DNA from 2 places in the Streptomyces sp. NPDC001663 genome. Region 2 is predicted to be linked to the other one. Evidence: riboswitches for the same ligand, from Rfam matches in the RefSeq annotation. Region 2 holds a riboswitch; the other holds the start of a gene.
What was found. Region 2 has a riboswitch for cyclic di-AMP ahead of ACFY1L_RS16425 (M23 family metallopeptidase). Riboswitches for the same ligand answer to the same signal wherever they lie in the genome.
Positions count from the first base shown of each region.

Region 1: it holds a riboswitch for cyclic di-AMP, as region 2 does, so the genes downstream of both, ACFY1L_RS37235 (NlpC/P60 family protein) here and ACFY1L_RS16425 (M23 family metallopeptidase) in region 2, are expected to answer to the same signal.

Region 1 is NZ_JBIAUR010000013.1:290,516-298,087, forward strand. It holds gene ACFY1L_RS37225 (M20 family metallopeptidase) at 1-549, opposite strand, end outside; gene ACFY1L_RS37230 (LysR family transcriptional regulator) at 648-1,547, shown strand; gene ACFY1L_RS37235 (NlpC/P60 family protein) at 1,551-3,080, opposite strand; cyclic di-AMP (ydaO/yuaA leader) riboswitch at 3,089-3,263, opposite strand; gene ACFY1L_RS37240 (DUF5997 family protein) at 3,462-3,866, opposite strand; gene ACFY1L_RS37245 (LysR family substrate-binding domain-containing protein) at 3,925-4,710, shown strand; gene ACFY1L_RS37250 (hypothetical protein) at 4,724-6,727, opposite strand; gene ACFY1L_RS37255 (hypothetical protein) at 6,991-7,287, shown strand; gene ACFY1L_RS37260 (ArsR/SmtB family transcription factor) at 7,369-7,572, shown strand, end outside.
Region 2 is NZ_JBIAUR010000004.1:571,132-578,703, reverse strand. It holds gene ACFY1L_RS16440 (DNA topoisomerase (ATP-hydrolyzing) subunit A) at 1-2,004, opposite strand, end outside; gene ACFY1L_RS16435 (M16 family metallopeptidase) at 2,249-3,643, shown strand; gene ACFY1L_RS16430 (M16 family metallopeptidase) at 3,640-5,028, shown strand; cyclic di-AMP (ydaO/yuaA leader) riboswitch at 5,242-5,405, shown strand; gene ACFY1L_RS16425 (M23 family metallopeptidase) at 5,419-6,183, shown strand; gene ACFY1L_RS16420 (GntR family transcriptional regulator) at 6,371-7,063, shown strand; gene ACFY1L_RS16415 (HPr family phosphocarrier protein) at 7,203-7,484, opposite strand.

The DNA of each region.
Region 1 (7,572 bases), on a different contig from region 2:
GACATCCGCCCGCAGCTCCTCACGGTGCGCGGCGGCGAACTCCGCGAGCCCCGGAGAGCCGATCTCCTCACCCGTCTCGAACAGGAACGTGAGGTTGAATCCGAGTGTGCCCTGCTCGGCCAACAGCAGCCGCAGCGCGGCCAGATTGACCAGGTGCTGGCCCTTGTTGTCGGCCGCGCCGCGCCCGTACCAGCGCTCGCCCTCCGCGGTCAGGGTCCAGGGATCCCGGCCCGCACCCCACCGGCCCTCCTGCCCCTCCACCACGTCCGCGTGCCCGTAGCAGAGCAGGGTCGGCAGCCGGGGCGACTCGACACGCCTGCCGACCAGGAACGGCCCGCCGCGCGGATCGACGTTGTCGTACGTCCGCACACTGCACCCGAGACCGACCAGGGCCGGCGCCAACACCTCGTCCAGGTATGCCGTGACGGCAACGCTCGACTCGGGGCGGGAGCTCTCGGTCCGATAGCCGACCATGGCCGCCAGCTCGGTGAAGAACGCGCCCGAGTCCACGAAATCCCGGGCCTTGCGGAGCAGCTGCGCAGAGAACATGGGCATGGAGCGTAGGGCGGATTGCGGGCGGCGACCATTGCCGTTTGTAGAGCCCTGCGTTCTATTCTCGGCAAACCACGACGGGGGAGCGGAACGCGATGCAACTGGTGCCGGTGAGCCTCACCTACTTCCTGGAGGTCGCGCGGACCGGCTCGGTCAGCGAGGCCGCCCAGACGCTGAACGTCGCCCCGTCGGCGATCAGCCGGCAGATCGCCAAGCTGGAGGCCGGAGTCGGCGTGCCGCTGTTCGTCCGGCATCCGCGCGGGATGACCGTCACCGACGCCGGCTCCCGGCTGCTGGCGCACGCCCGCCGCAGCGAGGCCGAATCGGCCGCGCTCGTCGACGAACTGCGCACCGGGCGCGGGGCGGACGTCCGCAGCGTCACCGTCACCTGCTCGGAGGGGTTCGCCCGGCGCGTCGTACCGGGCGCGATGGCCGACTTCCGGCGGGCACATCCGGACGTCACCTTCCGCCTCGACATCGTGCACCGCCAGGAGGCGACCCGGCGGGTGGCCGAGGGCATCGCCGACGTCGCCGCCACCTATGCGATGGGCCCGCAGCACGACGTACGGGTGGAGTGCGCCGTCGTCATCCCGGTGGCCGCCATCGTCCCGGCAGGGCACGAGCTGGCGGGGCGGGAGCGGATCACCCTGGCCGAGCTGTGCGCCCACCCGCTCGCGCTCGGCTCGGCCGGCACCAGTCAGCGTGAACTCTTCGACATCGGCGCCCAGTTGGAGGGAATCACGGTCCGTCCGGCCCTGGTCTGCGATGCGCTCGCCCCGCTGTACGAGTTCGTGCGCCGCGGCGGTGGCGTCGCCCTCGTCGGCGATCTCGGCGACCTGGACGAGGGCACTGAGGGCGTCGTGCACGTGCGGGTGGACCACCCGGTCTTCCGGCAGCGGGAGGCCCAGGTCCAGACGATGCTCGGCCGCCGACTCCCGTGGGCGGCCTCGCAGTTCACCGAGCTGCTGGTGGCACGGCTCGACCGGCGTGCCTGAAACTCACGCGGGCCGTACGGCGATGCGGATCGCCGCCTCTCCCGCGTTGTGGATCGACTCCTCGCGGATGACCGAACCCGGGCCGGGCGCGTGGATCATCATGCCGTTGCCGGTGTAGAGGCCGACGTGGCTGAAGTTGTCGTGGAAGAAGATCAGGTCCCCGGGACGGCTCTCGGCGAGCGGGATCACCGTGCCGATGCTCGCCTGCTCGGACGTGGACCGCGGCAGGGCGACCCCGGCGGCCTTCCAGGCGGCCTGGGTGAGACCGGCGTTGTCGTACGACTCCGGCCCGACCGCACCCCACAGGCAGGGCCTGCCGATCTGCGCCTGTGCGAAGGCGACGGCCCGGTCGGCCTTCGTGCCGATGGGCGTCTGCGGCGCCGGGACACCGGTGTCGAGGACGGTCAGGTCCTGCGGGCGCCACTCCTGGGCCGCAGGTATGCCCGTGTCGAGCACCGACGGCTGCTGCGAGCGCCAGTCCTGGGTCATGGGTATGCCGGTGTCGAGGACCGTCTGCTCCTGCGGGCGCCACTCCTGGGTCATGGGCACGCCGGTGTCCAGCACCGTCTGCCCCTGCGGGCGCCACTGCTCAGCCATCGGTACGCCCGTGTCGAGCACCGACGGCTGCTGCAGTCGCCACGCCTCGTCGGCCGCACGGCGGGCCTGTTCCTGCGCCACCGGGTCCTGCCAGCCGCCCTGGGGCGGCTGTGCCTGCACCACGGCCTGCTGTGCCGTGGTCGCCCAGGCGGGCTGCGGCTGCTCGATCGCGGCGAGCGGCGCGCTCTGCTGCGCGGCCGTCTGCCAGCTGTCCAGGGCCGGACGCGGGAGTGAGGTCTGCTGGGCGGTGTACCGGTAGAGCAGCTCGCTGGCGGCCGCGATCTTGCGCTGGTTCTCCTGCTTGGACTTCCGCAGCGAGGACTGCTTCGACTCGGGGGCCGCCGCGGGCAGTGCGGCGACGGCCGCCTCCTGACGCGGCGCCGGCACGGCGGGAAGCGCGGCCGTGGGACCGGCGGTCAGTTCGGCGACCGGACGGCGGGCGCCCGCCGCGGGCAGCTCGGGAACGGGCCGCGGGGCTGCCTCCAGCTCACGGCCGGCACGGGCGTCGCCCGCCCACTCCGCCGGACGCGCACGCCGGGTCTCGGCCGGGCGGGCCGGTGTGCGGTCGGACGGCAGCACCGCCGGAACCGTCGGGCCCAGCGATGCCCGTGCCCCGTCGAACCACTGCCTGGTGACGTTGTCGAGATCGGGATCCGAGCGCCTGGCCCGGCCGGCAGGGGTGACGCGACCGCGCTTGGCCGCCTGCTGGACACGGGTCAGGTTGTGTTGGCCGGTGTCGTCCTCGGCCCGGTCGTAGAGGCTGCTCACACGCTGCCGGACGTCCTCGCGGCTGGGTCCCTCGTCCCCCGTGAGCGGTGCGGCGTCGGCGGTCTGCGACAGCAGCGCCACCGAGGTGAGGGCCGCCGTGGCGAGGGCGGAGTTGCGCATACCGGGGAGGCCTGTGCCTCCAGGACGCGACGATCGTTCCGGCGCCATGGGAGCCGTACTCCTTCCGTGCTCCGCCTACCGAGTTAGCTGTCGGGTTCGGGCGGTCGTTCCGGAAGGATTGCCCTACGGCCCTTGCCCCGAAGGGCAGTTGGGCCGATTCACCCCATGATTCGGTTGGGTCCCCGGCTCCGGCTGCCCACAGAGGCGCACCGGACTCGGCGGAGGCCGCGCTTCCCGACGGGGTTCGCCGGAGTGACTCGAGCGGCCTGATGCCAAGCTAGCCAACTTGTGCGGCTCGTGTGAAGGTTGAAGGGCGGAATGTCCGATACGCTTTTGTGACCTTCGTCTTGATGCGCCGTCAGATCGGCCCCTTCATATACGCACGGAGTCCGGGCGGCGACGGACTGTCGCGGCCGCGGACTCGGGACGTCAGGATCGCGGGTGATCGGCGCGCGCCGCGCGCTCGGCGTTGCGCTTCTTGATGCGCGCCCCCTCCTTGCGGACCTCGGCCTGGGTGGCGCGCTCCTTCACCAGCCACTCGGGCTGCTCCTGCTTCAGAGCCTCGATCTGCTCGGTCGTCAGCGGCTCGGTGATCCCACCGCGTGCGAGACCGGAGATGGAGATGCCCAGCTTCTCCGCGACCACCGGACGGGGGTGCGGACCCTTGGCCCGCAGCTCGCGCAGCCACTGAGGCGGATCGGCCTGGAAGGCGTCGAGCTGGGCGCGCGAGACGACACCCTCACGGAACTCGGCGGGGGTGGCCTCGAGGTACACACCCAGCTTCTTTGCCGCGGTCGCGGGCTTCATCGTCTGGGCGGTCTGGTGCGACTTCATGCCGTCCAGGGTAACGAGCGCGTACGGGCCCGCCGACCACGGCCGGTAACCTGGCGGAATGCCAGGCTCGGAAGCATCCCCAGTGTTCCGGCTTGCGTACGTCCCGGGGACGACGCCCGCCAAGTGGGTGCGGATCTGGAACGAGCGCCTGCCCGACATCCCGCTGACCCTCCTCGCCGTACCGGCCGCGGAGGCCTCCGGCGTGCTGCGCGACGGTACGGCCGACGCGGGGCTGGTGCGGCTGCCGGTCGACCGTACGTTCTTCAGCGCGATTCCCCTCTACACCGAGACGACGGTGGTCGTGGTCCCCAAGGACCACGTGATCACGGCGGCGGACGAGGTGACCCTCGAGGACCTCGCCGAGGAGGTCGTCCTCCACCCCCTCGACGACGTCTTCGACTGGGACCGGCCGCCCGGCGAGCCCGCCTTCGAACGCCCCGCCACCACCGAGGACGCCGTCGAACTGGTCGCGGCGGGCATCGGCCTGCTGGTCGTCCCCCAGTCGCTGGCCCGCCTCCACCACCGCAGGGACCTCACCTACCGGCCGGTCGTGGACGCCCCTCAGTCCGGCGTCGCCCTGTCGTGGCCCGAGGAGGCCACGACCGACATGGTCGAGGACTTCATCGGAATCGTCCGCGGCCGCACGGTCAACAGCTCCCGCGGCCGTCAGGCAGCGTCGCCTCAGCCGCAGGACAAGGCCGCAGACAAGGCCGGCCAACCGCGCCGTAAGCCCGCGGCCGCGAAGACCACGGGGAAGGCGACCACCCGGAACCCCCGCGGGGGCACAGGCGGCTCCAAGGGGGCCAAGCCCGCCAAGCGCGGAAAGCCGCGGCGCCGGTCGTAGGCGGCCCGGACGCTCACCCCGCCGGGTCGACCAGACCGACCAGCTCGGCCGAGCCGGCCGTGCCCCGTTCGGCTGCCGTCTCCGCCGCCGCCCGCTCGGCCAGCGCGTTGACGGCTGCGTTGAACCGCTCCATGGAGGCGGGACGGTCCGGGCCGAGGACGTACTCCTTGAGAACGCGGCGTCGCGCGGCCATCGGGTCGTGGCGCGGTTCGCGGACGGAGCGCAGGATCTCCGGCAGCCGGGTGCACTCGCGGTCGAGGAGAAAAGCGCCTCCGGCGGTGGTGTATGCGGCCCGGAACTCCTCGTCGGGCAGGTCCAGCGCGTTGGTCAGCACGTACGGCTTGAGACTGGCGACGAAGTCGGCGACCACCGAGGAGACGTCGCTGATGAGGACGTCCGCCTGGTTGAAGCAGTCGTACAACGTCGGCAGCTGTTCGGTGATCACGTGGTGGCGGACCGGGCCCGAGCTCTCCCAGAAGAGCCGGTGCCACTCTGCGCGCAGGTCGTGCCACTCGGCCGCGCCGTCGCGGTCGGGGACGCGTGCGTCACGGGTCTGCTGGACGTAGTCGCCGCCGTGCTGCCCCGACAGCTCGTCGAGCCGGGTCCGGATCTCCGTCAACCGCCGCTCGGCCGAGGCGAGTTGAGCTCCCGTGGCCTCGTGCTGCTCGTTTGCGGCGGCGAGCATCGCACGCACGGCCCGGTCCGCGGCGGCCGCCTCGGCGGAGCGGCGGCCGGTGAGCGGGTGCGGCTTGTAGATGACGCGGACGTTCTGCTCGAGGAGCTGCTCGACCAGCCTCACGCCCATCGGGATCAGGGAGGTGTGGCAGTCGTCGTCGCTCCAGCCCTCCCAGGTGGGGGCGTACAGGACGACCGGCAGCGGGCCAGGGGTGTGGTCGGCGTGCAGCCGGATCGGCGCCAGCTGCGGGCGGCCCACCTCGACGATGGCCTCGTCGGCGATGGCGTGCCGCACCCGCTGGTAACGGTCCCGTCCGGCGCGGCCGGCCACCCAGATCTCGTCGTACACCTTGCTGACGCGGTTGCTGCTGGCGAGCTTGTCGCTGTCGCCGTGCCCGATGAAGACGTGCTTGGCCTCGGCGATGCGCAGCATGTGCACGTTCTTGCCGGCGTTGCCGGGATAGAGGACGACCCGGACGTCGGGCAGGTCCAGCTCGGCCAGGTCGTCGGCCTTCGGGACGCAGACGACCGGGATCCAGGTGCGGCTGAGATGCCGGAACGAGGCGTGCTCCCGAAGGATGATCAAGGGCCGACGGTCGAGCTGCTCGAGCGTCTCGATCCACATGTTGACCTGGTACATGAAGTCCCGGGAGACCGCGGCGAAGCTGAAGTACAGGGCCACTTCGGGCCGGTACCCGGCCAGTTGCCGGTTGACCTCGCCGATCGCGTCCTCGCGGCGCGGCATCCGGCGGGCCGCCCGGAACTGTCCCCACAGCGCCACCACCGCCGCAACGCCCAGCCCCGCCGTGAGCGCGTAGCCGATGCCGGCCGGGTACCACGTCCCGGCGGCCAGCGCGGTGAGCAGCCCCGCGTGGGCGGGCAGGTCGAGATGGAGCAGCTTGCGCAGGAACCGCCGGTACAGCAGGTCCGGCGGGCTCTGCGGGATGCCCGCCCCGCTCATGTCCAGATTGCGTACGACGACGGGGAGCACCCGGCGGCGCCGGATGGCGTGGTGCAGCGCCGAGTACAGCATCACCATCGTGAAGTGGGCGCCGAAGACGGCGAGCCCGACGACCAGGACCGGACCCGGCGCGTCCATACGGTTGGCCAGGGCGAGCAGCATCACCGATCTGACGGCGAACCGCAGGGTGCGGTCGAGCTGCAGGGCCGCCAGCCTGCGGACGAAGCCGGGCGCCCGGGTGTGCAACACCTCGTCCGCGACATAGCTCACCGCCGACGCCGCGGCGAAGCCCCACAGGGACGGCAGCAGCGCGAAGACGGGCAGTGCCGCGAAGCCCGCGCCGAACAGGAAGACCAGCAGCAGGTCGGCCTTCCCACGCACACGCAGGACGCCACACCACCAACGAACGGTCGTGAACAAAATTCCCCCCCAGGAATCGCATTGCGGCAGCGCCGCCGATGTTCGCCAGTTCGACATGAGCAGGGGGTGAATGGTTGTACACCTGTCGGACAGCAGATGTTCACTTTCGGGCCTTCAAAGTTTGCGCAAGGCGACAACCATTACACTCGCCAACCCAGAACCGCTCATGCGGGCGCGGTCGGCTCGAGAGCCGCCGCGGGCTGTCAACCACCGGGGGAGATGCCATGCAGGATCCTGAGCCGTCAAGGGCGGATACCAGCATCTCGGTCGGGCGTGCGCCCGTGCGGGACGTGCTCGTGCTGAGGCTGCCGGCCGTCGCCGCCATCGCCTTTCTGCTCCTCGGTTTCACGCTGCGCCACTTCGACGGACGGCCCTACGTCGGTGAGGGGCTGATCACGGTCGGGCTGATCGCCGGGGCCATGGCCGTCGGGACGGCGGTCGGCGACCTCGCCTGGGTCTATGTGACGGCGGCCCGTCGGTGTTCCGGCGCCGACGACGGGGCGGCGGAGGACGGGCGCTAGGCGGCTCGGGCGTGCCGGTCCGGCTCATACACTGGGCGGCGCACGTGCGTTGACGGTGACCGGGCGGGACGGGAGAGGACTGTGGCAGCCGACGTCGGGGGATTCGAGGACCCGTCCGCCGAGGTACTGATGGAGGCGGCCGCCGCCTTCGGACTGCTGGCCTCGTCCGCCCGACTGCACCTCATGTGGGCGCTGGCCCAGGGCGAGAGCGATGTCACCCGCCTCGCGGACCGGGTGGGCGGCGCCCTGCCCGCGGTCAGTCAGCACCTGACGAAGCTGAAGCTC
Region 2 (7,572 bases):
CTCACCGGTGCGCAGCTCCACCGCGCCGACGATCCGGTCGCCCTCCTTGAGCGTGATGACCTCCAGCTCCTCCTTGTTGGACGGGTAGTCGGGCACCACACGCTTGACGACGCCCTGTTCGGTGCCGAGGGCGAGGCCGGGGGAGGACTCGTCGAGGGTGATCAGGCAGACCGCCGTCTCGTCGTCCTCCAGGGAGAGGAACTCCGAGAGGGGGGCACCGCCCGAGAGGTTCGGCGCCGATGCCGTGTCCGGCAGCTGCGGGAGGTCGACGACGTTGATCCGCAGCAGCCGGCCGGACGAGGTGACCGCGCCGATCTCGCCGCGCGCCGTCGCCGGGACCGCCGAGACGATCACGTCGTGCTTCACACGCTTGGCGCGGGCGTCCTCCGGGAAGGGCTCGCCGTTGGCCGTACGGGCCAGCAGACCCGTGGAGGACAGCAGGACCCGGCACGGGTCGTCCGCGACCTGCAGCGGTACGGCGGCCGCGGGAGCGCCCGACGCCTCCAGCAGGACCGTACGCCGCTCGGTGCCGAACTTCTTTGCCACCGCGGCCAGTTCGGAGGAGACCAGCTTGCGCAGCTCCGCGTCCGACTCGAGGATCCGGGTCAGCTCCGCGATCTCCGCGTTGAGCCTGTCCTTCTCCGACTCCAGCTCGATGCGGTCGTACTTGGTGAGACGGCGCAGCGGCGTGTCGAGGATGTACTGGGTCTGGATCTCCGACAGGGAGAAGCGCTCCATCAGGCGCTCCTTAGCCTGCGCGCTGTTCTCGCTGGAGCGGATCAGGCGGATGACCTCGTCGATGTCGACGAGCGCGGTCAGCAGGCCCTCCACCAGGTGCAGCCGGTCGCGGCGCTTGGTGCGGCGGAACTCGCTGCGGCGGCGCACGACCTCGAAGCGGTGGTCGAGGTAGACCTCGAGGAGCTCCTTGAGGCCGAGCGTGAGCGGCTGGCCGTCGACCAGCGCCACGTTGTTGATGCCGAAGGACTCCTCCATCGGCGTCAGCTTGTAGAGCTGCTCCAGAACGGCCTCGGGCACGAAGCCGTTCTTGATCTCGATGACCAGGCGCAGGCCGTGCGCGCGGTCGGTGAGGTCCTTGACGTCGGCGATGCCCTGGATCTTCTTGGAGCCGACCAGGTCCTTGATCTTGGCGATCACCTTCTCCGGGCCGACCGTGAAGGGCAGTTCGGTGATGACCAGGCCCTTGCGGCGGGCGGTGACGGTCTCGACCTCGACCGTGGCCCGGATCTTGAACGTGCCGCGGCCCGTCTCGTACGCGTCCCTGATGCCGGAGAGGCCGACGATCCGGCCGCCGGTGGGCAGGTCGGGGCCCGGGACGTGCTTCATCAGGGTGTCCAGATCCGCGTTCGGGTAGCGGATCAGGTGGCGGGCGGCCGCGATGACCTCGGAGAGGTTGTGCGGGGGCATGTTCGTCGCCATGCCGACCGCGATGCCCGAGGAGCCGTTCACCAGCAGGTTCGGGAACGCGGCGGGCAGCGCCACCGGCTCCTGCTCCTGGCCGTCGTAGTTGGGCGCGAAGTCGACCGTGTCCTCGTCGATCGACTCCGTCATCAGGCTCGTCGCCTGGGCCTGGCGGCACTCGGTGTACCGCATGGCGGCCGGCGGGTCGTCGTTGCCCAGCGAGCCGAAGTTGCCGTGCCCGTCGACGAGCGGTACGCGCATGGAGAACGGCTGGGCCATGCGCACCAGGGCGTCGTAGATCGACGCGTCGCCGTGCGGGTGCAACTTACCCATGACCTCGCCGACCACGCGCGCGCACTTCACGTACCCGCGGTCGGGGCGCAGCCCCATCTCGTTCATCTGGTAGACGATGCGGCGGTGCACCGGCTTGAGGCCGTCGCGGGCGTCGGGCAGGGCTCGGGAGTAGATGACCGAGTACGCGTACTCGAGGAAGGAGCCCTGCATCTCGTCGACGACGTCGATGTCGAGGATCCGCTCCTCGAACGAGTCGTCGGGCGGCGGGGTCTTCGTGCTGCGGCGGGCCATCGCTGCCGGCTCCTTGCTGAAGCGTGAACGGGTTCTGACGCGACCATTGTGGACCGCGGCACTGACAACGCGGACGAGGACCTGGTGTCGGCCTCGGTTCCCGGCGTGGCCGAAGGCTACGCGATCCGCTGTGGGCGTACGTCCTGCGGGAACTTCGCCGAGGCCGCGCACGCTTGCATACAGTGGCAGGACCGGCAGGAAAACCGCGGTTTCAACCACCGCATCCGCGATCGAAGGGACGTACATGCCCATGGGTCACACGGCCACAGACCAGGCAGGCTCCGGAGGCCTGACAGCGACCGAGCACCGCCTGGCCAACGGCCTGCGCGTGGTGCTCTCCGAGGACCACCTGACCCCGGTCGCGGCGGTGTGCCTCTGGTACGACGTCGGTTCGCGCCACGAAGTCAAGGGACGCACCGGTCTGGCTCACCTTTTCGAGCACCTGATGTTCCAGGGCTCGGGACAGGTCAAGGGCAACGGGCACTTCGAACTGGTCCAGGGCGCGGGCGGTTCGCTCAACGGCACCACCAGCTTCGAGCGCACCAACTACTTCGAGACCATGCCCACGCACCAGCTGGAGCTCGCCCTCTGGCTGGAGGCCGACCGCATGGGCTCCCTGCTCGCCGCCCTCGACGACGAGTCCATGGAGAACCAGCGGGACGTCGTGAAGAACGAGCGCCGGCAGCGCTACGACAACGTGCCGTACGGCACGGCGTTCGAGAAGCTCACCGCCCTCGCCTACCCGGAGGGCCACCCCTACCACCACACCCCGATCGGCTCGATGGCCGACCTGGACGCGGCGACTCTGGAGGACGCGCGCGCGTTCTTCCGCACGTACTACGCGCCGGGCAACGCCGTCCTGTCGGTCGTCGGCGACATCGATCCGGAGCAGACGCTCGCCTGGATCGAGAAGTACTTCGGCTCCATCGCCGCGCACGACGGGAAGCCCGCGCCCCGCGACGGCTCCCTCCCGGACGTCATCGGTGAGCAGCTGCGCGAGGTCGTCGAGGAGGAGGTTCCCGCGCGCGCGTTGATGGCGGCCTACCGGCTTCCGCACGACGGCACGCGCGCGTGCGACGCGGCCGACCTCGCACTCACCGTCCTCGGCGGCGGCGAGTCCTCGCGCCTCTACAACCGGCTCGTACGGCGCGACCGTACGGCCGTCGCGGCCGGGTTCGGCCTGCTGCGGCTGGCCGGAGCGCCCTCTCTGGGCTGGCTGGACGTGAAGACCTCCGGTGACGTCGAGGTGCCGGTCATCGAGACCGCCATCGACGAGGAGCTCGCCCGGTTCGCCGAGGAGGGCCCCACGGCCGAGGAAATGGAGCGCGCCCAGGCCCAGTTGGAGCGCGAGTGGCTGGACCGGCTCGGCACGGTCGCGGGCCGCGCCGACGAACTGTGCCGGTTCGCCGTCCTGTTCGGCGACCCGCAGCTCGCCCTGACCGCCGTACAGCGCGTCCTGGAGGTGACGCCGGAGGAGGTCCAGGAGGTTGCCAAGGCCCGCCTGCGGCCCGACAACCGTGCGGTGCTGGTCTACGAGCCGGTCTCGGGAGAGATCGCCGAGGACGCGGACCCGCCCGAAGACCCCGAGGCCGAGGCCACGGTCGAAGCCGGCGACAACAACGAGGAGGCGGCCAAGTGACCGAGCTCGCCACGATGCAGTTCCACCCGCAGCCCCAGGCGGGCGAGGCCAAGCCGTGGGCCTTCCCGGCACCCGAGCGCGGCGCGCTCGACAACGGCCTGACCGTGCTGCGCTGCCACCGCCCCGGCCAGCAGGTCGTCGCCGTGGAGGTGCTCCTGGACGCGCCCCTGGACGCCGAACCGGCCGGCTTCGACGGCGTCGCCACGATCATGGCGCGCGCCTTCTCCGAAGGCACCGACAAGCACTCCGCCGAGGAGTTCGCCGCCGAGCTGGAGCGCTGCGGCGCCACCCTCGACTCGCACGCCGACCACCCCGGCGTCCGGATCAGCCTCGAAGTGCCGGCCTCCCGCCTCGGCAAGGCGCTCGGACTGCTCGCCGACGCCCTCAGGGCGCCCGCGTTCGCCGACAGCGAGGTCGAGCGGCTCGTCCGCAACCGCCTCGACGAGATCCCGCACGAGCTGGCCAACCCCTCCCGTCGCGCCGCCAAGGAGCTCTCCAAGGAGCTGTTCCCGACGACCTCGCGCATGTCCCGCCCGCGCCAGGGCACCGAGGAGACCGTCGAGAAGATCGACTCCGCGGCCGTACGGGCCTTCTACGACCGGCACGTCCGGCCCGCCACGGCCACCGCGGTCGTCGTCGGCGACCTCACCGGCATCGACCTGGACGCGCTGCTCGGCGAGACCCTCGGCGAGTGGACGGGCTCCAAGGCCGAACCCCGTCCCGTCCCGCCGGTGACCGCCGACGACAACGGGCGCGTCATCATCGTGGACCGTCCCGGCGCCGTACAGACGCAGCTGCTCATCGGCCGCGTCGGCCCCGACCGGCACGACCGCGTGTGGCCTGCGCAGGTCCTCGGCACGTACTGCCTGGGCGGCACCCTCACCTCCCGCCTGGACCGCGTCCTGCGCGAGGAGAAGGGCTACACCTACGGTGTGCGCGCGTTCGGCCAGGTCCTCAGGTCCGCGCCGGACGGCTCGGGCGCCTCGATGCTCGCCATCAGCGGCTCCGTCGACACCCCCAACACCGGCCCGGCACTTCAGGACCTGTGGACGGTGCTGCGCACGCTCGCCGAGGGCGGTCTCACCGACGCCGAGCGCGACGTCGCCGTACAGAACCTCGTCGGGGTGGCGCCGCTGAAGTACGAGACCGCGGCGGCCGTCGCGAGCACGCTGGCCGACCAGGTCGAGCAGCACCTGCCCGACGACTACCAGGCGACGCTGTACCAGCAGCTCGCCGCGACCGGCACCGTGGAGGCCACCGCGGCCGCCGTGAGCGCCTTCCCGGTGGACCGCCTGGTGACCGTCCTCGTCGGTGACGCGGCGCAGATCAAGGAGCCCGTCGAGGCCCTCGGCATCGGCCAAGTCACCGTCGTGGCAGCCGAGTAGAGCACTAGTCAGCTGCACGCGCGCGTGGGGGCCCTGGTGACTGATGAGTCACCAGGGCCCTCTTATGTCCGAATTGAAAGAGAATTGAAGGAGAGCTTCCTGTTTGCCCTGTGGGATGCGCTACAAAGACCCTGATCCGTTTGGGAATTGAAAGCGGCCCCGCTTAGCGTCGTCCGGGCTGTCCGTCAGGCACCGCGCCGCACCCGCGGCACCGGACAGCCATCGCCGAGTCCCCGTACGGCGCGAGCCAGGGGAGCCGGGGACCCATCGCAGTCCCTGGGGTGAATCGGACGCCCGCGCGCGCAGCGAGGGGGTCCGTAGGAGACCTTCCTGCTCCGAACCCGTCAGCTAACCCGGTAGGCGAGAAGGAAGGAAAGGACAAGCCACTACATGGCGTTCACCCGCGCCACCGGGAAGCACCGTCGTCCCAGCCGGACGCACCGCACCACCAAGCGCGCCGCCGGCGTCGCGGCCCTCGCCACCACCGGCGTCGTCGGTGCCCTGGCCGCCCCCGCACTCGCCGCCGAGACCTCTGTCGAGCAGACCGGCCTCACTCCCGTCATCACCATCGGCGACACGCTCGCCGACAAGATCGACGCCCAGGCCGATGCCCAGAAGCAGGCCGCCGAGGAGGCCGCGCTCAAGAAGGCGGCCGCGGAGGCCGCGCGCGAGAAGGCCGCCGCGAAGGCCAAGCAGGAGCGCGAGGCCAAGGAGCGTGCCGCCCGCGAGGCCGAACGCAAGCGCCTCAACACGTTCGTCGCGCCGATATCCAACTCGTACGTCTCGACGGGCTACAAGACCGGCGGCTCCCTGTGGTCCTCCGGCAGCCACACGGGCATCGACTTCCACGCCGCGAGCGGCACCACCGTCCACGCGGTGGGCTCCGGCACCGTCGTCGAGACCGGCTGGGGCGGGTCCTACGGCAACCAGATCGTGATCAAGATGAACGACGGCACGTACACCCAGTACGGCCACCTGTCGTCCATCGGTGTCTCGGTCGGCCAGCAGGTCACCCCGGGCCAGCAGATCGGCCTCTCCGGCGCGACCGGCAACGTCACCGGACCGCACCTGCACTTCGAGGCCCGTACGACCCCCGAGTACGGCTCGGACATCGACCCCGTCGCCTACCTGCGCTCGCACGGCGTGAACGTCTGACGACGGGCCGCAAGATCTCCTGAAACCCCGGCTCCCCGAGCCGGGGTTTCGTCGTTTCTGTCGCCTTGCTGTCCAAAAAATATCCATGGATTCCGGCCCGCCGTCGGAAATTCCGGCTCCGTGCAATAGAGTCACGGAACACACGTCAATCATCGACGTTTCACGGGGATTAAGTCGGAGGTCGGTCATGCGTATTCCGGCGCACTCGGTGTGCACGGCGATCCGGGACGACATCGTCGCCGGTGTCTACGAGCGCGGCAGCCGGCTCACCGAGGAACTGCTCGCGCGCCGCTACGGCGTCTCGCGCGTCCCCGTGCGCGAGGCCCTGCGCACCCTGGAGGCCGAGGGCTTCGTGGTGACCCGGCGGCACGCGGGCGCGTGCGTGGCGGAACCGACCGAGCAGGAGGCCGCCGACCTGCTGGAGATGCGCATGCTGCTGGAGCCGCTGGGCGCCTCCCGGGCCGCCCAGCGGCGCACCGAGGCCCACCTGAAGGTCCTGCGCGGTCTGGTCAGACTGGGCCAGGAGCGGGCCAGGAGGGGCAACAGCGAGGATCTGCGCTCCCTGGGGGGCTGGTTCCACGAGACGCTCGCCCAGGCCTCCGGCAGCCCCGCCCTGACCTCGATGCTGACCCAGCTGCGGCACAAGATCGCCTGGATGTACGCCGTGGAGGCGCCCGCCAACCCCGTGGAGTCCTGGGCGGAGCACGGCGCGATCGTCGACGCCGTGGCCCGCGGCGACAGTGAGCGCGCGCGGGCGGTGACGACGCTGCACACCGAGCGCTCGAGTGCGGTGCACCGGCTGCGCTTCGGCGGCCCGGACCGCGCGAACGGTGTGAGGAACTCGCAACATCCCGTAAACATGTCGAGCCTGCGGCATTAACACGGGCGCCGTATACAAAGAGAAGACAATTCGCGGGGGATTATTTCTGCTGCCCGCGACCGAGAATTCTGCAGTCCCGCCACGGGAAATGCGAAGGGCTCGCCCGATAATTCGGACGAGCCCTTCTGTGATGCCTTGATCAGACGGTCTCGGGGAGCTCCTCAAGGCCTTCGGAGACCAGCTTCGCCAGACGGTCGAGGGCGACGTCCGCACCCTCGGCGTCGGAGGCGAGGACGATCTCCTCGCCGCCCTGGGCGCCCAGGCCCAGGACCGCCAGCATGGAGGCCGCGTTGACGGGGTTGCCGTCGGCCTTGGCGATCGTCACCGGGATACCTGCGGCCGTGGCGGCCCGGACGAAGATGGAAGCGGGGCGGGCGTGGAGGCCCTCGGCCCAGCCGACGTTGACGCGGCGCTCAGCCATGTGATGCTGCCCTTCACTGTCTCAGGGTTGTCTAGACCAGTTTCCCACACGTGAAGCATGCCCGGAGCGGTCCTTCGTACCGTCCGGA